Regions from separate parts of the Ensifer sp. ENS03 genome, predicted to be linked through region 1. Evidence: riboswitches for the same ligand, from Rfam matches in the RefSeq annotation. Region 1 holds a riboswitch; each other region holds the start of a gene.

Region 1 (3,685 bases):
CACCAATCTCGACCGGGATCCGCCACTCGGCGGGTTGGCGCCGAAGACGCAGGCGCAGTTGATGCGCGAGGCGCTCACTGCGGGGACGGGCGAACAAGAGTTTCTCTCGGTGCTGGAGGCGCAGGCGAAGCGCAAGCTGAGCTGACGAGCGAGTTACAATTTGACAGGCTCCCGGTGTGTTTTAGCCGGGAGCCGCAGCCGTTTCAAACGATCATTTCCGAGGGAGGAATTCGATGAGTGGACAATTGCAAGGCAAGATCGCCATCGTCACCGGTGGTACGCAGGGACTGGGCGCGACGATTGCTGGCCTTTTCGCCGAGCGCGGCGCTGAAGGCATCGTCATCTGCGGCCGCAACGCCGCCAAGGGGCGGGCGAAGGCCGAGCAGATCGGCAAGTCAAGCGGTGCGAAAGTTGTCTATGTCGAGGCCGATCTTGAAAAAGTAGAGGACGCCCGCAAGGTGGTCGCCGCTTGCGACGCGGAATTCGGCCGGGTCGATGCGCTGGTCAACGCCGCAGCTATCACCGACCGTGGCACGATCCTCGACACCACGCCCGAACTCTTCGACCGCATGTTCGCGATCAATGTGCGCGCGCCGTTCTTCCTGATGCAGGAGGCGGTGAAGATCATGCGGCGGGAGAAGACCGAGGGCACGATCGTCAACATCGGCTCTATGTCGGCGATGGCCGGCCAGCCGTTCATTGCCGCCTATTGTTCGTCGAAAGGCGCCCTCGAAACGCTGACCAAAAACACGGCTTATGCGCTTCTTCGCAACCGCATTCGCGTCAACGGGCTGAATATCGGCTGGATGGCGTCCGAAGGCGAAGACCGCATCCAGCGCGAGTTTCATGGCGCGGCGGCCGATTGGCTCGAAAAGGCGGCGGCCGGCCAGCCTTTCGGTCGGCTCGTCGATCCGGCCGAAGTGGCGCGGGCCTGCGCCTATCTGTCGTCGGCCGAGTCCGGGCTGATGACCGGATCGGTGATTTGCTTCGATCAGTCGGTCTGGGGCGCCTATGACGGTTCGCCACATCCGGTCGCTCCGCTTTGAGGTGGAGGTAAACGACTAAGCTCGACAGTAGCCGGCGGAAAGTGGCGTGCCATGTCCCGGCCGGGTTGGCGCCGCTTGTCTTTCTCAAACGGCTGTGCACTTAGTGCCGTCGTCAGGTGCCCGCGAAAGCGGGAGAATCGGGAATCCGGTGTCATTCCGGAACGTGCCCAACGCTGTGACGGGGACGATCGCCTCTAAGAGAGCCTTGAATTGATTCAAGGTTTTGCCACTGGATCTTCAAGCGATCTGGGAAGGCGAGGTGATCGGTTGAACCGAAGTCAGAAGACCGGCCTGGCGAGATAGACCGAACCCCGCGTGGACGGCGGGAGGTTTTCGCATTGTTGGGGATCGAACGATGCTGACTGAACCGAAGGGCGGCCTTGCGGCTGCCGGCGCCTTTTCGTTGCCAGAGCGGGAGGCCGTCTACCGTGCCATCGAGACACGTCGCGACGTGCGCGATGAATTCCTGCCCGCGCCATTGCCGGATGATCTGATCTTGCGCCTGCTGGCCGCTGCGCACAGCGCCCCGTCCGTGGGCTTCATGCAGCCGTGGAACTTCGTGCTGGTGCGGGCGGAAGAAACGCGTGAGCGCGTCTGGCATGCGTTTCGCCGCGCCAATGACGAGGCCGCGCTGATGTTCGAGGCGGAACAACAGGCCAAGTACCGTGCGCTGAAGCTGGAAGGCATCCGCAAGGCGCCGCTCAGCATCTGTGTCACCTGCGACCGCACGCGCGGCGGTGCCGTCGTACTCGGGCGCACCCACAATCCGCAGATGGACGTCTATTCCACCGTCTGCGCCGTGCAAAACCTCTGGCTTGCGGCGCGGGCCGAAGGGGTGGGCGTCGGCTGGGTGAGCATTTTCCACGAGGCCGAGATCAAGGCGATTCTCGGCATCCCAGATCATATCGAGATCGTTGCCTGGCTCTGCCTCGGCTATGTCGATCGCCTCTATCAGCAGCCGGAACTCGCCGTGAAGGGCTGGCGCCAGCGCCTGCCGCTCGACGAGCTGGTTTTCGAAGACGGATGGGGACGCAGCAAGGAGAAGGCGTAAGGCCTCGTCCGATCAATTCTGGACCGGCTGATAGGCCGGTCCCTTCGGATGCTTGAGGTCGATGGCGGTTTCTTCCTGCGGCAGGTAGGTCGGGCCGACGACGCGAACCTTGTTCTTCGACGGATCGTAAGGCCGCTCTTCGGCCGGCGCCTTGGCGGTATTGCTCGCCGCTTCCGGCTTCTTGGTCTCGATGACGATGATCGACGACTGGTCGTCACCGATCTTCGTTCCGTTTGCCTTCGGTGTGGTCGAGGCGGTCTGGGGTATCTGGCAGCCGCACTGGCCGGGTTTTCCGACAGCGCGGGTGCGATAGGCAAAGGCGTTGGGCATTTCGGTATAGGGACGGCCGGTCACGGCCGAGACCATCTTGTCGCTCTCTTCCGTGTTGAGGTCGTGAAAATAGAGCTCGGTCTCAGCCCCCGGGCAGCGCGCCCGACAGGCCTGCTCGTCGCGCGGGAAATCGGCCGGCGTCGCATCTGAAGAAACCGGGAAAAAGGCGCCGTCGCAGGTGCGCACGCACATGGTTCTGAGCGTGCCGCTATAGTAGCGCTCCTGCGGCGCGTAGCCGTCTTCGCCTCGGCCGAGCATCGGGCCGTAGGCGTCTTCCGGCGGCAGGTCGGCAACGATGTTGCGGTGGCTTTCCGGCACGTCCGGTTCCACGCTTGCGAACTCCTCGCGGTCGCCATAGCAACCGTTGATCTCCAGCGCGGCAAGGATGCGGCGCCGGCTGTCGTCGCTGCCGCCGGCGACGATCTGCTCGCGCTCGGACTTCAGCATGCGCAGATTGTCTTCCATCTCGGCGATCAGGCTGTTGAGGCCGTAGCAAGTGTCGGGGTCGCCGCCGTCGAAGCCAATGGCGTTGCCGCCACTGCAACCCGCGCGGCGGCGGTCGTTCTTTGCCCGCCGCAGCTCGATATTCTGCCGCGAGATCGCGCTTGCGTAGTCGCGCGCATCGGCATTGCTGGCGACGTAGTCAGGCAGTTGCGCGAGCCGCGCGTTCAGTCGGTCGCAGGCCGTCGATGCCAGTGACGGACCGGCACCGATCAGAACCAGAGGCACAAGGGCCGCAGCGACGTGTTTCATGCGCGTGAACACGGGCGAAAGTCTCTTCCTGTTGCCAGGTCGGCGCCGACCTTCTGCGGGTTGCTGCCAGCGGCATTCCTGTTTCGCCTCCATCATAGAGCTTGTCGGTGATCGTGCAACGACAAGCGACGGTTTGCGTTAACAGCGCAGATCGACTGACGCGCTTAGGCGGCGCGGGCGGTTTCCAGCGACATCGGACGTTCGAGCACGGTACCTTCGATGGCAGCGACCGCCTTCATCCGCGTGAGCAGATCCGGCGTTACTTCCCAAGCGACGGCAACCGCGAAAACGGAGCCGATGCGATGCGGTTCGGCGATACGCTCGCCCGGGCATCCCATGCGCCGGAACATGCGCTCCAGGAACACATCCGTCACCGTGACGATGTGGCTGATGCCGGAAGCAAGGCCCAGCTCGCCGACGCCGCACATCAGTTCGGCGGCCGCGACCGTCACCTGGTTCGAGGCGCGGTCCTGCGAGATCTCGGGCTCGATGCAGAAGCGGCTGG
Region 2 (3,685 bases), on a different contig from region 1:
CATATGTGCTACTCCGAGTTCAACGACATCATGGCCGCAATCGCGGCGATGGACGCCGACGTCATGTCGATCGAGACGTCGCGATCGAAAATGGAACTGCTCGGCGCCTTCGCCGACAAGGCCTATCCGAACGAGATCGGCCCGGGCGTCTACGACATCCATTCGCCACGCGTGCCCAGCGTCGAGGAAATGGTGCATCTCATCGAAAAAGCGACCGAGGGCCTCACGCCGGACCAGATCTGGGTCAATCCCGATTGCGGACTGAAGACCAGGCGCTGGGAAGAGACGCGGCCGGCGCTCGTCAACATGGTCGCCGCCGCCCGCTCGCTTCGAGCGGCTTTTGCCGCCGATACGCGCGAAGCCGTCAAAGCATGACGGGGCAGCACGAAGTCACGACGGCGCCGGGGGAAACCCCGGCGCCACAAACCCTGATCGACATCGTTTTTCCAGGCGATACCAATCACCATGGCACGCTCTTTGGTGGCGCCGCCCTCGCGTCGATGGACCGGATCGCTTTCATCGTCGCCACCCGTCACGGGCGCGTTCCCTTCGTCACCGCATCCTGCGACCGCATCGATTTTCGTGCGCCTGCGCGCATCGGTCAGATCGTCTGCTTCAGCGGCCGTCCGGTTCGTGTCGGGCGCCGCTCGGTGGTGGTCGAGGTCGAGATGATCGCGGAAGATATCGCCACCGGCAGCCGCGCCCTTTGCAGCAGGGGCACCTTCACCATGGTCGCGATGCCCTGTGCCGATGAAACGGATTGGATGCTGCCGCCGCTCGATGTGGCAACGGACACGCCCGAAGAGGCGGGCACCCTACGCATGGTCGACATCGTCTTTCCCGGCCAGGCCAACAGCTTCGGCGCCATATGCGGTGGCAACGCCCTCGCGCATATGACGAAGGCCGCATTCGTCGTCGCGACGCGCCGGAGCCGCCGGGCGACCGTCCTTGCCTCCTGCACCGGTATGGACTTCAAGCACCGGATCATGATCGGTTCGATCATCGAACCCATCGCCCGCATTGTGCGGACGGGTCGCAGTTCAGCCACCGTCGAGGTCGAACTCTGGTCGGAAGAGCTCCTCACCGGTCTGCGACAGCGGACTGTTACCGGAACGTTCGCTATGGTCGCCGTCGACGATGACAACCGGCCCGTGGCCGCTTTCGCTGCTTGATGGAATGGGGCGTCCGCACCAGGGGCGCCCTATCCACAACCTTGGTGCCAACCGGCTGTTTACTCCCCGTTATCCACACTGCAAAAGAAACCACCCTCCTACCCCCGCCTTCCACATACGGAACCTATTGACGCAGATTTGCGATGAACTACTATATCTAGTGTTCGAGGTTCTTCCGATTCGCAAGGATTGGGAGCTAAGACGGGAATACGGTGCGCCGGCGGGTTTCCGCTGAGGCTATGCCGTAGCTGCCCCCGCAACTGTAGACGGCGAGCGACTGTCCGGATTTGGACCACTGAGGCATGAGGCCTCGGGAAGGTCGGGATGGAAGCTTTGACCCGTAAGCCAGGAGACCTGCCTCGATCACCAAACGTCCACGGGCGGGGTGTCCGGAGGGGTTGAGTGCGTGGCAGGATGAGCCTGCCCGATCGTCTCGACGTCTCCCCGGCAGCCCGTCGAAAGCTTCGGGGTGAAGTCATGCCAGTTTCTTCCAGTTCAGATCCACCTTCTGCGGACGGGTGCGCGTTGTTGCGCGCCTGATTGAAAGGCCGCGCCTTGAAAACCCGCATCCGCGGAATTCCTGAGCGCCCGACCAAAACGAGCCGGCCCGGTTGCGTAACCGACCTTGGGCCAGCTTGACGACGTCAACTCCGGTCGAGGCGACCGGGGAGCGATGTTTCGTGTCCAATCGCCAACACCACGGTTCGCGTTCGCGCGATCCGACGACTTTTTGCGCCCATTTGCCAGACCCCCACGAGGAACCCATGTCGATCACCGTCTACAGCAAACCAGCCTGCGTCCAATGCACCGCCACAACCCGTGCGCTCGACCGCCAAGGCATCGATTATCGCATCGTCGATATCTCCGAGGATTCCGATGCATTCGCGCTGGTGCAGGGTCTTGGCTATCGGCAGGTCCCGGTCGTCGTCGCCGGCGAGCGGCATTGGGCGGGTTTCCGCCCGGACATGATCAGCGCGCTTTCCTGAAGGACGCTGGCGATGGGCCTGATCGTCTATTTTTCCAGCCGCTCGGAAAACACCCATCGCTTCGTCGAAAAGCTCGGCCTTCGCGCCGCCCGCATACCGCTCAGGGAAGGTAAGGACGCACTTACGGTCGCAGAGCCCTACGTGCTGATCGTGCCGACCTATTGCGGCGACGATGGCCGCGGGGCGGTGCCGAAGCAGGTCATCCGCTTCTTGAACGACGCGGGCAACCGCTCTCACATCCGCGGCGTGATCGCAGCGGGCAACAGCAATTTCGGCGCGACCTACGGGATCGCCGGCGACGTGATTTCGGCCAAGTGCCGGGTACCCTATCTCTACCGGTTCGAGCTGCTCGGGACCGACGAGGACGTCGCCAATGTCAAAAACGGGATGGAACGATTTTGGACGTCACGACACTCGAACGCCCCTTGAAGGCGACGGAAGCAGCGCTCGACTATCATGCGCTGAACGCAATGCTGAACCTCTATGACGAAGAGGGACGGATCCAGCTCGACAAGGACCGGCAGGCGGCGAAACAGTACTTCCTCCAGCACGTCAACCAGAACACGGTGTTCTTCCATAACCTCCGGGAAAAACTCGATTATCTGGTGACCGAGGGCTATTACGAGCAGGAAGTGCTGGACCAGTATTCCTTCAACTTCGTGCGCGATCTCTACGATCATGCCTATTCAAAGAAGTTCCGCTTTCCGACCTTCCTCGGGGCGTTCAAATACTACACGTCCTATACGCTGAAGACCTTCGACGGAAAGCGCTACCTGGAACGCTACGAAGACCGTGTCTGCATGGTGGCGATGGCCTTGGCGCGCGGCAACGAGGGGCTTGCCCGCGATCTCGTCGACGAGATCATCTCCGGCCGCTTCCAGCCGGCAACGCCGACTTTCCTCAACGCCGGCAAGAAGAGCCGCGGCGAGCTCGTCTCCTGCTTTCTGCTCCGGATCGAGGACAACATGGAGAGTATCGGCCGCGCCATCAATTCGGCGCTGCAGCTTTCCAAGCGCGGTGGCGGCGTGGCGCTGTCGCTCACCAACATCCGCGAGATGGGCGCGCCGATCAAGCAGATCGAGAACCAGTCATCCGGCGTCATCCCGGTCATGAAGCTGCTCGAAGACAGTTTCTCTTACGCCAACCAACTCGGCGCGCGCCAGGGAGCCGGTGCTGTCTACCTGCACGCCCACCACCCCGACATCATGCGCTTCCTCGATACCAAGCGCGAAAACGCCGACGAGAAGATCCGCATCAAGACGCTGTCGCTCGGCGTCGTCATCCCCGACATCACCTTCGAGCTCGCCCGCAACAACGAGGACATGTATCTGTTCTCACCCTATGACGTGGAGCAGGTCTATGGCGTGCCCCTCACCGAGATTTCGGTGACCGAGAAGTACCGCGAGATGGTCGAGGATGCCCGCATCCGCAAGCGCAAGATCAAGGCGCGCGACTTCTTCCAGATCATCGCCGAGATCCAGTTCGAAAGCGGTTATCCCTACATCATGTTCGAGGACACGGTGAACC
Region 3 (3,685 bases), on a different contig from region 1:
TGCGATCGGCATTTCGCAGCGGCAGGCCTTCGCGCAGTGCCGGTTCGTCGATCTGGATGATGGCGATGCCGGCCGCCTCGAGATCCGACACTTCATCGCGCAGTGCTAGCGCGATCTGCCGGCACACCACGGAACGTGGCAGGTCGTCACGAACGAAGGACCATAGCAGCATGGTGACCGGACCCGTCAGCATGCCCTTGACCGGGCGATCGGTCAGCGACTGCGCGAAGGTCGCCCACTCGACCGTCATCGGGTTTGGTCGCGAAACGTCGCCGAAGATAACAGGCGGACGCACGCAGCGCGATCCGTAGCTCTGCACCCAGCCGCTCTGGGTGAAGGCGTAGCCCGAGAGCTGCTCGCCAAAATACTGCACCATGTCGTTGCGCTCGAACTCGCCGTGAACGACTACGTCGATGCCGACCTCTTCCTGCCAGCGCACCGCCACTTCGGTCTCTCGGCGAAGATAGGCGGTGTAGTCGACATAGCTGAGTTCGCCCTTCGCATGCAGTGAACGGGCCTGCCGAACCTCCGATGTCTGCGGGAAGGATCCGATCGTCGTTGTCGGGAAGAGCGGCAATGACAGCTTCTTCGCCTGCAGTGCCCGGCGGCCCGCGAACGGGGATTGCCGCTTGCTGTCCGCATCCGTCAGCGCTTTCAAGCGCCCGGCGACCAGAGGATCATGGATCCTGAGTGAGGTGAGCCTCGCCTGGGCGGACGCGATCGAGGCGGCGAAAACGTGCTCGGAAATGGCAAGCCCCGGCTCGAAGGCGCTGGCAAGCAGGCTGAGTTCGTCGAGTTTCTGCGTACCGAAGGCGAGCCAGGAGGAAAGTTCCGGATCAAGCGCACGCTCCAGCTCGAGATCGATAGGCACGTGCAGGAGTGAGCATGAAGGTGCGAGTTCGATGCGGTCGCGGCCGTGGGCCGAAGTCAGAGGCTGCAGCCGGCGGAACAGGCCGGCCAGATCGGTCCGCCAGATGTTGCGGCCGTCGATGACCCCGAGCGATAGGACCCGGTCCGCCGGAGCCGATTGGATGAGCGTGTCGATCTGCTGCGGCGCGCGCACGAGATCGACATGCAGTCCATCGACCGGCAGCGCCAACGCCGTTGCCGTGTTGTCGCCGATCGAGCCGAAATAGGTCGCCAGCATGATCTTGAGTCCGGGCACGTCGGTGTCGAACGTGCGATAGGCGAGGTCGAGAGCGCGACGATCCTTGTCCGCGAGATCGAGCGCCAGGCAAGGCTCGTCGATCTGGACCCAATCGGCGCCGGCGTCAGCAAGCTCCGCCAGGACCCTCACGTAAACGGGCAGGAGCCGTTCGATCAGATCGACCGGATCGAAGTCGCCGCCCTTCGATTTGCCGAGCTTCAGCAGTGTCACCGGGCCGATGAGCACCGGGCGTGTGCGATAGCCGAGGGCCTGAGCTTCCTGGAAGGCTTCCAGCGGCCGATTGTGGGTGAGCTCGAAGCGCTGATCCCTGTCGAACTCGGGCACCATGTAGTGATAGTTGGTGTCGAACCACTTTGTCATTTCGAGCGCGGGAGTGCCGCTGCTGCTTCCCGAATGGGTGCAGCCGGCGGCGCAGGGCGTTCCGGCCGAGCCGCGCGCCATGGCAAAATAGGTGTCGAGATCGACCGGGCCGCCCGTCCAGCCATAGGCCGGCGGGATTGCGCCGACAAGCACGGCGGTATCGAGCACGTGGTCGTAGAAGGAGAAGTCGTTGGAGGGGATGATGTCGATGCCGCGCGTTTTCTGCGCGGCCCAGTTTTCAGCGCGGAGCTTGGCTCCGGTATCGAGAAGTTCGCCGCGGCTGGCCTTTCCGGCCCAATAGCGTTCGAGCGCGAATTTCAATTCGCGACGGCGGCCGATGCGCGGGAAACCGAGATTGGCAGTCTTGATGGTCATTTCCTTACCCCGAAGGTTATGGGCAAGGCTTGAATGCGACGCAGCCGCGGCGCGAGAGCGATCCCGCGTCCTCAACGCGCCTCATCGGACACCCCGCCCGTGGACGTTGTTCATCGCGGCAGGTCTCCTGGCTTGCGGGTCGTCACGGACCGTTCCGTCTTCCCGAGGCGTCTCCCTCAGTGACATCTTCGAACGGCCGCTCTCCGCTTACAGTTGCGGGGGCAGCTCCGGCATGGGCGCTTGTCTGGCGCCGCACCGAATTCCCTCTTAGCTCCGTCCCTCCAAAGGCGGGCGAAGAACCACGATGGGGCGACAATGCCCTGTCCCGAGCTCTTCGTCAATCGCATAAAGAAATGCTTATGTCTTTATTCTCTCCCGCCGCCGCCCGCGGCGAGACAGTGGCAGGACGAGGTCTTTCCATTGCTTTCCGCTCACGGGACGGTTGCGGTTTGGTCCAAGCGTCCTCCTCCGGCCACTGCCACGGATCCGCCGCGTCGCCGACGCGCGCGCGGATATGCTCTTGATCTCGCGTCAGGCCGATATCCCGGAGTTGGAACTCGTTGAACGTGTCGATGGCAACCGGAGGGCCGAGGGTTTTATCGGCCCAGTTCAGGACATGGTAAATCGTTGATCGCACTGCGCTAAGCATTGCTATCCTCACTTCTCTCAAGGGCGTGTGTTCGCGAAAAAAGTGAGGGTTTTTGCCGTTTCGCGCAAAGCGATTTCTCGCATGCTGGCATAAAGAATGCTTATCTCAGTTCCATGAGCAAGATTCCTCCCATGAGTGCGGTGCGCGCCTTTGAGGCCGCCGCTAGGCACCTGAGTTTCACCCGCGCCGCCGAAGAGCTCGGCATGACGCAGGCGGCCGTCAGTTATCAGATCCGGCTGTTGGAAGATCGCATCGGCGCGCCGCTGTTCGTCCGGCTTCCGCGCGAGGTGCGATTGACCGGCGCCGGGCGGCAGCTAGCGCCGAAGGTGACCGAAGCGATCGATCTCTTAGGGGCGGCCTTCTCGGAGATCGCCGACAAGACCGAACATCACCTGCACATCTCGGTGCTGCCAACCGTCGTGTCGAGCTGGCTCGGTCAGCGCCTCGCGTCGTTTCAGACCGCGCATCCCAACATCAGCATCAGGGTGCACATGTCGACCGAGTTGGTCGATTTCAAACGTGACGCCATCGATCTCGCGGTGCGCAGCGGCGCCGGCGACTGGCCGGGCAACGATGTCTTTCCCTTGTTTCCGCTCGATTACGTGCCTGTCTGCACGCCGTCCTTCCTGGAAAAGCACCAGCTCAAGGAGCCCGCGGACGTTCTGAGAGTCCGGCGTTTCGGCAACGCCAGCTGGTGGCGGCGGTGGATGATCGAAACCGGCGTCGAACCGCCGGCAAGCAATGGCACCGAATTGATCTTCGATGTCCAGGCGATGGATGTCGCCACAATCCTTGCGGATCACGGCATTGCGATTGCCGTCTCGACCTTCCTGATGGATGAACTGAAGAGCGGCAGGCTCATCCGGCCGTTCGAGCATGTGGTGCGCGACGGTCGCGCCTATTGGCTCGTCTATCCGCAAAGCACCAGGCGGCAGAAGAAGATCCAGGCCTTTCGCGACTGGGTCGTCGCCGAGGCCGATGCGTCGAACGCCATGCTTTCGACCGTGATGGAGCAATCCTGTCCGGCGTCGCGTCGGACCGACCACGGCGCAATGTAGAGACACAACGGGGCCCACTCGGCCCGTCGGTCTTCTGAAGATGACGCTTTCATGGAGAAACTGAAAATCAGCTGA
Region 4 (3,685 bases), 160 kb from region 1:
GACCATCGGCGACCTCATCGATTTCCGTGCGCAAGGGTGGGACCGTGACCTCGAACGTCATGTGCGCCGGGGCGGCCGGGTCATCGGCATCTGCGGCGGCTACCAGATGCTCGGCCGGCGCGTCACCGATCCGCTCGGCATCGAGGGCGGCGAACGTGCGGTCGAGGGCCTCGGGCTGCTCGACGTCGAGACCGAGATGGCGTCGGAAAAGACGGTGCGCAACAGCCGCGCCTGGTCGCTGGAGCATGATGTGGCGCTCGAAGGCTACGAAATCCATCTTGGCAAGACGCAAGGTGCGGACTGTGGCCGGCCGTCGGTGCGCATCGACAATCGCGCCGACGGCGCCCTTTCGGCCGATGGCCGCGTGATGGGCACCTACCTGCATGGGCTCTTCACCAGCGACGCCTATCGCGGCGCGCTGCTCAAGAGTTTCGGCATCGAAGGCGGCGCCAACAACTACCGCCAATCGGTCGATGCGGCGCTCGACGATGTCGCGAACGAACTGGAGGCTGTGCTCGATCGGCGCTGGCTGGACGAGTTGCTCAGGCACTAGGGACGCGGCAACGGTCAGCCAGCAGGTCCGGTACGTCGGGCCCAACAGGAGCAACGAGCCTATCCGACGGAACTACGCTGCGACATCGTGCTCCTCGCTTGCGGCTTCCCAGACTTCCCGCGCGGCATCCAGGTTCATCAGGGCAATCCCCAGGCCGACGATCAGGTCCGGCCAGGCCGACTGCCACAGATAGGCTGTCGCCAGACCCGCGGCGATGATGGCCACATTGGCGAAGGCATCGTTGCGGGCCGAGAGAAATGCTGCCCGCGTGAGGCTGCCGCTCGTGTGACGGTAGGCGACGAGCAGATAGGCGCAGAAGAGGTTGACCACCAGCGCCCCAAGTCCGGTCAGGGACAGGGCAAAGGGCTCTGGCGGGACCGGATCCATGAACTTCGCCCAGGCCGTCCAAAGGAAGGCCAGCGCCGGTACCAGTAGAATGAACGCCATCGCCATGCCGACCCGCGCGCGGGTTCGCGCCGTCCAGGCCAGAGCAAAGAAAATCAGCATGTTGACGGAGGCGTCTTCGAGGAAGTCGACGCTGTCGGCCATGAGGGACACCGAGCCGATCGAAAGCGCGACAAGGAGTTCGACCCCGAAATAGCCAAGGTTCAACAGGGAGACGATGAGGACGACGCGGCGCAGGTCGGTATCCACTCGAAAGGTTCCCTTTCTGGCGAGATTCGCCCTCGGCACTTTTTTTGGCGAGATTCGCCCTCGGCACTTTGGCACAGGTGTTAGCAGCAGTTTGCTATCCATAGCACTAGGTTTCGACATCGGTTCCGTTCACACTGCCGTCGTGCCTGACGCCCGACAAATCGTCGCGTGGCGCAACTCGGCCGGGGAGGCGTCGCATGCGTCGATTGACTTTGGGCTGCCCGCTTCCTAATCATCAGGTGTTGGATGGTTCCCCCTTGTCGTGGCGATCTGGGGGAATAATTGGGAATGTGACGGATGGACCCAAATCGGGCATCCTTATCGCAGCCGACCCCGCGACTGTAGAACGGTCAGGGTTCGCCATCGGGTTTGGTGCCGGGCTGTCGGCCGGTTGCATGGGCAATCGGGGCAGGTCGGGGATCAAACCGGAAAAGCCACTGGCGTGGCATCGTGATCAGCCGGGTTTGGACGCCTCTTCTTCTACGAATCGTCCGCCTTTCACGATGTCCCTCACAGCGCCCATGCGTCGGAGACGACGCGCAAAGGTTCGCTGTGGCACCGGAAAGACGCCGGGAAGGTGAGGCGGGCCGCTCGGGCCCTGACATCGGAACCTTGCCGTTTAAGGGCGAGGCGATGTTCGGCCCGTGACGCCGTGAGCCAGGAGACCTGCCATCCGGCATGGGCATTCCGCCCGAGGGGACTTTTGTCTCCAACGCCATCACGGAGGTTGTTTTGGCTCGCAGATGTTTTCAAGAACGCGCCCGTGGCGCGTCCGATGGCTTTTGCCACCGACGGCTGATTTGGGAATGTTGAGGCAGCCACGATGAGCAGTCTCAGCGCCGGGCCCGTGCTGGTCCTTGGCGGCGCCCGTTCCGGCAAGTCCAGCTTTTCCGAGAGGCTCGTCGAAGCGTCCGGCTTCACCATGCATTATGTCGCCACGGGCCGCGCCTGGGACGACGAAATGCGCGAGCGCATCGACCATCACCGGACGCGCCGCGGCGAGGGCTGGACGACGCATGAGGAGCCGCTCGATCTCGTCGGCATCCTCAGACGCATCGATGATCCCAGCCATGTGGTCCTGATCGACTGCCTGACGCTATGGGTAACCAATCTCATGCTGGAAGAGCGCGACATGACGGCGGAGTTTGCCGCCCTTGTTGCGTATCTGCCCGAGGCGCGGGCGCGCCTCGTCTTTGTTTCCAATGAGGTCGGCCTCGGTATCGTGCCCGAGAACCGCATGGCCCGCGAGTTTCGCGACCATGCCGGCCGGCTTCACCAGATCGTTGCGGAGAAATCCGCTGAAGTTTACTTTGTCGCGGCCGGTTTGCCGCTGAAAATGAAGGGTTGATCCATGACCACTGCGAGAGCCAACCAGGGCAAGATCCCGGCGACCGTCATCACCGGCTTCCTCGGCGCCGGCAAGACGACGATGATCCGCAACCTGCTGCAGAACGCCGACGGCAAGCGCATCGCGCTGATCATCAACGAGTTCGGCGATCTCGGCGTCGACGGCGATGTCTTGAAGGGCTGCGGTGCCGAGGCCTGCACCGAGGACGACATCATCGAGCTCACCAATGGCTGCATCTGCTGCACCGTGGCTGACGATTTCATCCCGACCATGACGAAGCTGCTGGAGCGTGAAAACCGTCCTGACCACATCATCATCGAAACCTCGGGCCTTGCCCTGCCGCAGCCGCTGATCGCCGCTTTCAACTGGCCGGATATCCGCAGCGAAGTGACCGTCGATGGCGTCGTCACGGTGGTCGACAGCGCCGCCGTTGCCGCTGGCCGCTTTGCCGACGACCACGACAAGGTCGATGCGCTGCGCGTCGAGGACGACAATCTCGATCACGAAAGCCCGATCGAGGAGCTGTTCGAGGACCAACTGACGGCTGCCGATCTCATCGTTCTCAACAAGACCGATCTGATCGATGCCTCCGGCCTCAAGGCCGTGCGCGACGAGGTGGCTTCGCGCACCAGCCGCAAGCCCACGATGATCGAGGCGAAGAACGGGGAAGTCGCCGCTGCCATCCTGCTTGGCCTCGGTGTCGGCACGGAAAGCGATATCGCCAACCGCAAGTCGCATCACGAGATGGAGCACGAGGCAGGTGAGGAGCACGATCACGACGAGTTCGACAGCTTCGTCGTCGAGCTCGGTTCGATCGCCGATCCCTCGGCGTTCATCGATAGCCTGAAGGGCGTGATCGCGGAGCACGACGTTCTGCGCCTCAAGGGCTTTGCCGACGTGCCCGGCAAGCCGATGCGCCTCCTGATCCAGGCGGTCGGCGCCCGCATCGACCAATATTACGACCGCGCCTGGGGCGCCGGCGAAAAGCGCGGTACGCGCCTCGTCGTCATCGGCCTGCACGACATGGACGAGGCGGCGGTGCGCGCTGCGATTACCGCGCTCGTCTAGATCGTTCTTTGAGTGAAATGATCTAACGCATTGAAATGATGCAGTTCCGGATGGAAAACGCT

The links. Region 1 has a riboswitch for cobalamin ahead of bluB (5,6-dimethylbenzimidazole synthase). Riboswitches for the same ligand answer to the same signal wherever they lie in the genome.
Region 2: linked by a shared signal. The riboswitch ahead of nrdH (glutaredoxin-like protein NrdH) and the one ahead of bluB (5,6-dimethylbenzimidazole synthase) in region 1 are both predicted to bind cobalamin.
Region 3: linked by a shared signal. The riboswitch ahead of metE (5-methyltetrahydropteroyltriglutamate--homocysteine S-methyltransferase) and the one ahead of bluB (5,6-dimethylbenzimidazole synthase) in region 1 are both predicted to bind cobalamin.
Region 4: linked by a shared signal. The riboswitch ahead of cobU (bifunctional adenosylcobinamide kinase/adenosylcobinamide-phosphate guanylyltransferase) and the one ahead of bluB (5,6-dimethylbenzimidazole synthase) in region 1 are both predicted to bind cobalamin.

Annotation. Positions count from the first base shown of each region.
Region 1 covers NZ_JACVAV010000002.1:146,728-150,412, reverse strand. Annotated here, with positions in the region: gene IB263_RS07360 (phytanoyl-CoA dioxygenase family protein) at 1-145, shown strand, start outside; gene IB263_RS07355 (SDR family oxidoreductase) at 234-1,046, shown strand; cobalamin riboswitch at 1,144-1,356, shown strand; gene bluB (5,6-dimethylbenzimidazole synthase) at 1,402-2,097, shown strand; gene IB263_RS07345 (DUF2865 domain-containing protein) at 2,110-3,180, opposite strand; gene IB263_RS07340 (acyl-homoserine-lactone synthase) at 3,345-3,685, opposite strand, start outside.
Region 2 covers NZ_JACVAV010000003.1:517,424-521,108, reverse strand. Annotated here, with positions in the region: gene metE (5-methyltetrahydropteroyltriglutamate--homocysteine S-methyltransferase) at 1-375, shown strand, start outside; gene IB263_RS15260 (acyl-CoA thioesterase) at 372-1,172, shown strand; cobalamin riboswitch at 1,323-1,549, shown strand; gene nrdH (glutaredoxin-like protein NrdH) at 1,937-2,158, shown strand; gene nrdI (class Ib ribonucleoside-diphosphate reductase assembly flavoprotein NrdI) at 2,171-2,587, shown strand; gene nrdE (class 1b ribonucleoside-diphosphate reductase subunit alpha) at 2,557-3,685, shown strand, end outside.
Region 3 covers NZ_JACVAV010000003.1:521,186-524,870, forward strand. Annotated here, with positions in the region: gene metE (5-methyltetrahydropteroyltriglutamate--homocysteine S-methyltransferase) at 1-1,903, opposite strand, end outside; cobalamin riboswitch at 2,003-2,222, opposite strand; gene IB263_RS33955 (hypothetical protein) at 2,241-2,552, opposite strand; gene IB263_RS15270 (LysR substrate-binding domain-containing protein) at 2,684-3,610, shown strand.
Region 4 covers NZ_JACVAV010000002.1:310,119-313,803, reverse strand. Annotated here, with positions in the region: gene IB263_RS08140 (cobyric acid synthase) at 1-553, shown strand, start outside; gene IB263_RS08135 (cation transporter) at 626-1,207, opposite strand; cobalamin riboswitch at 1,438-1,896, shown strand; gene cobU (bifunctional adenosylcobinamide kinase/adenosylcobinamide-phosphate guanylyltransferase) at 2,031-2,555, shown strand; gene cobW (cobalamin biosynthesis protein CobW) at 2,559-3,623, shown strand.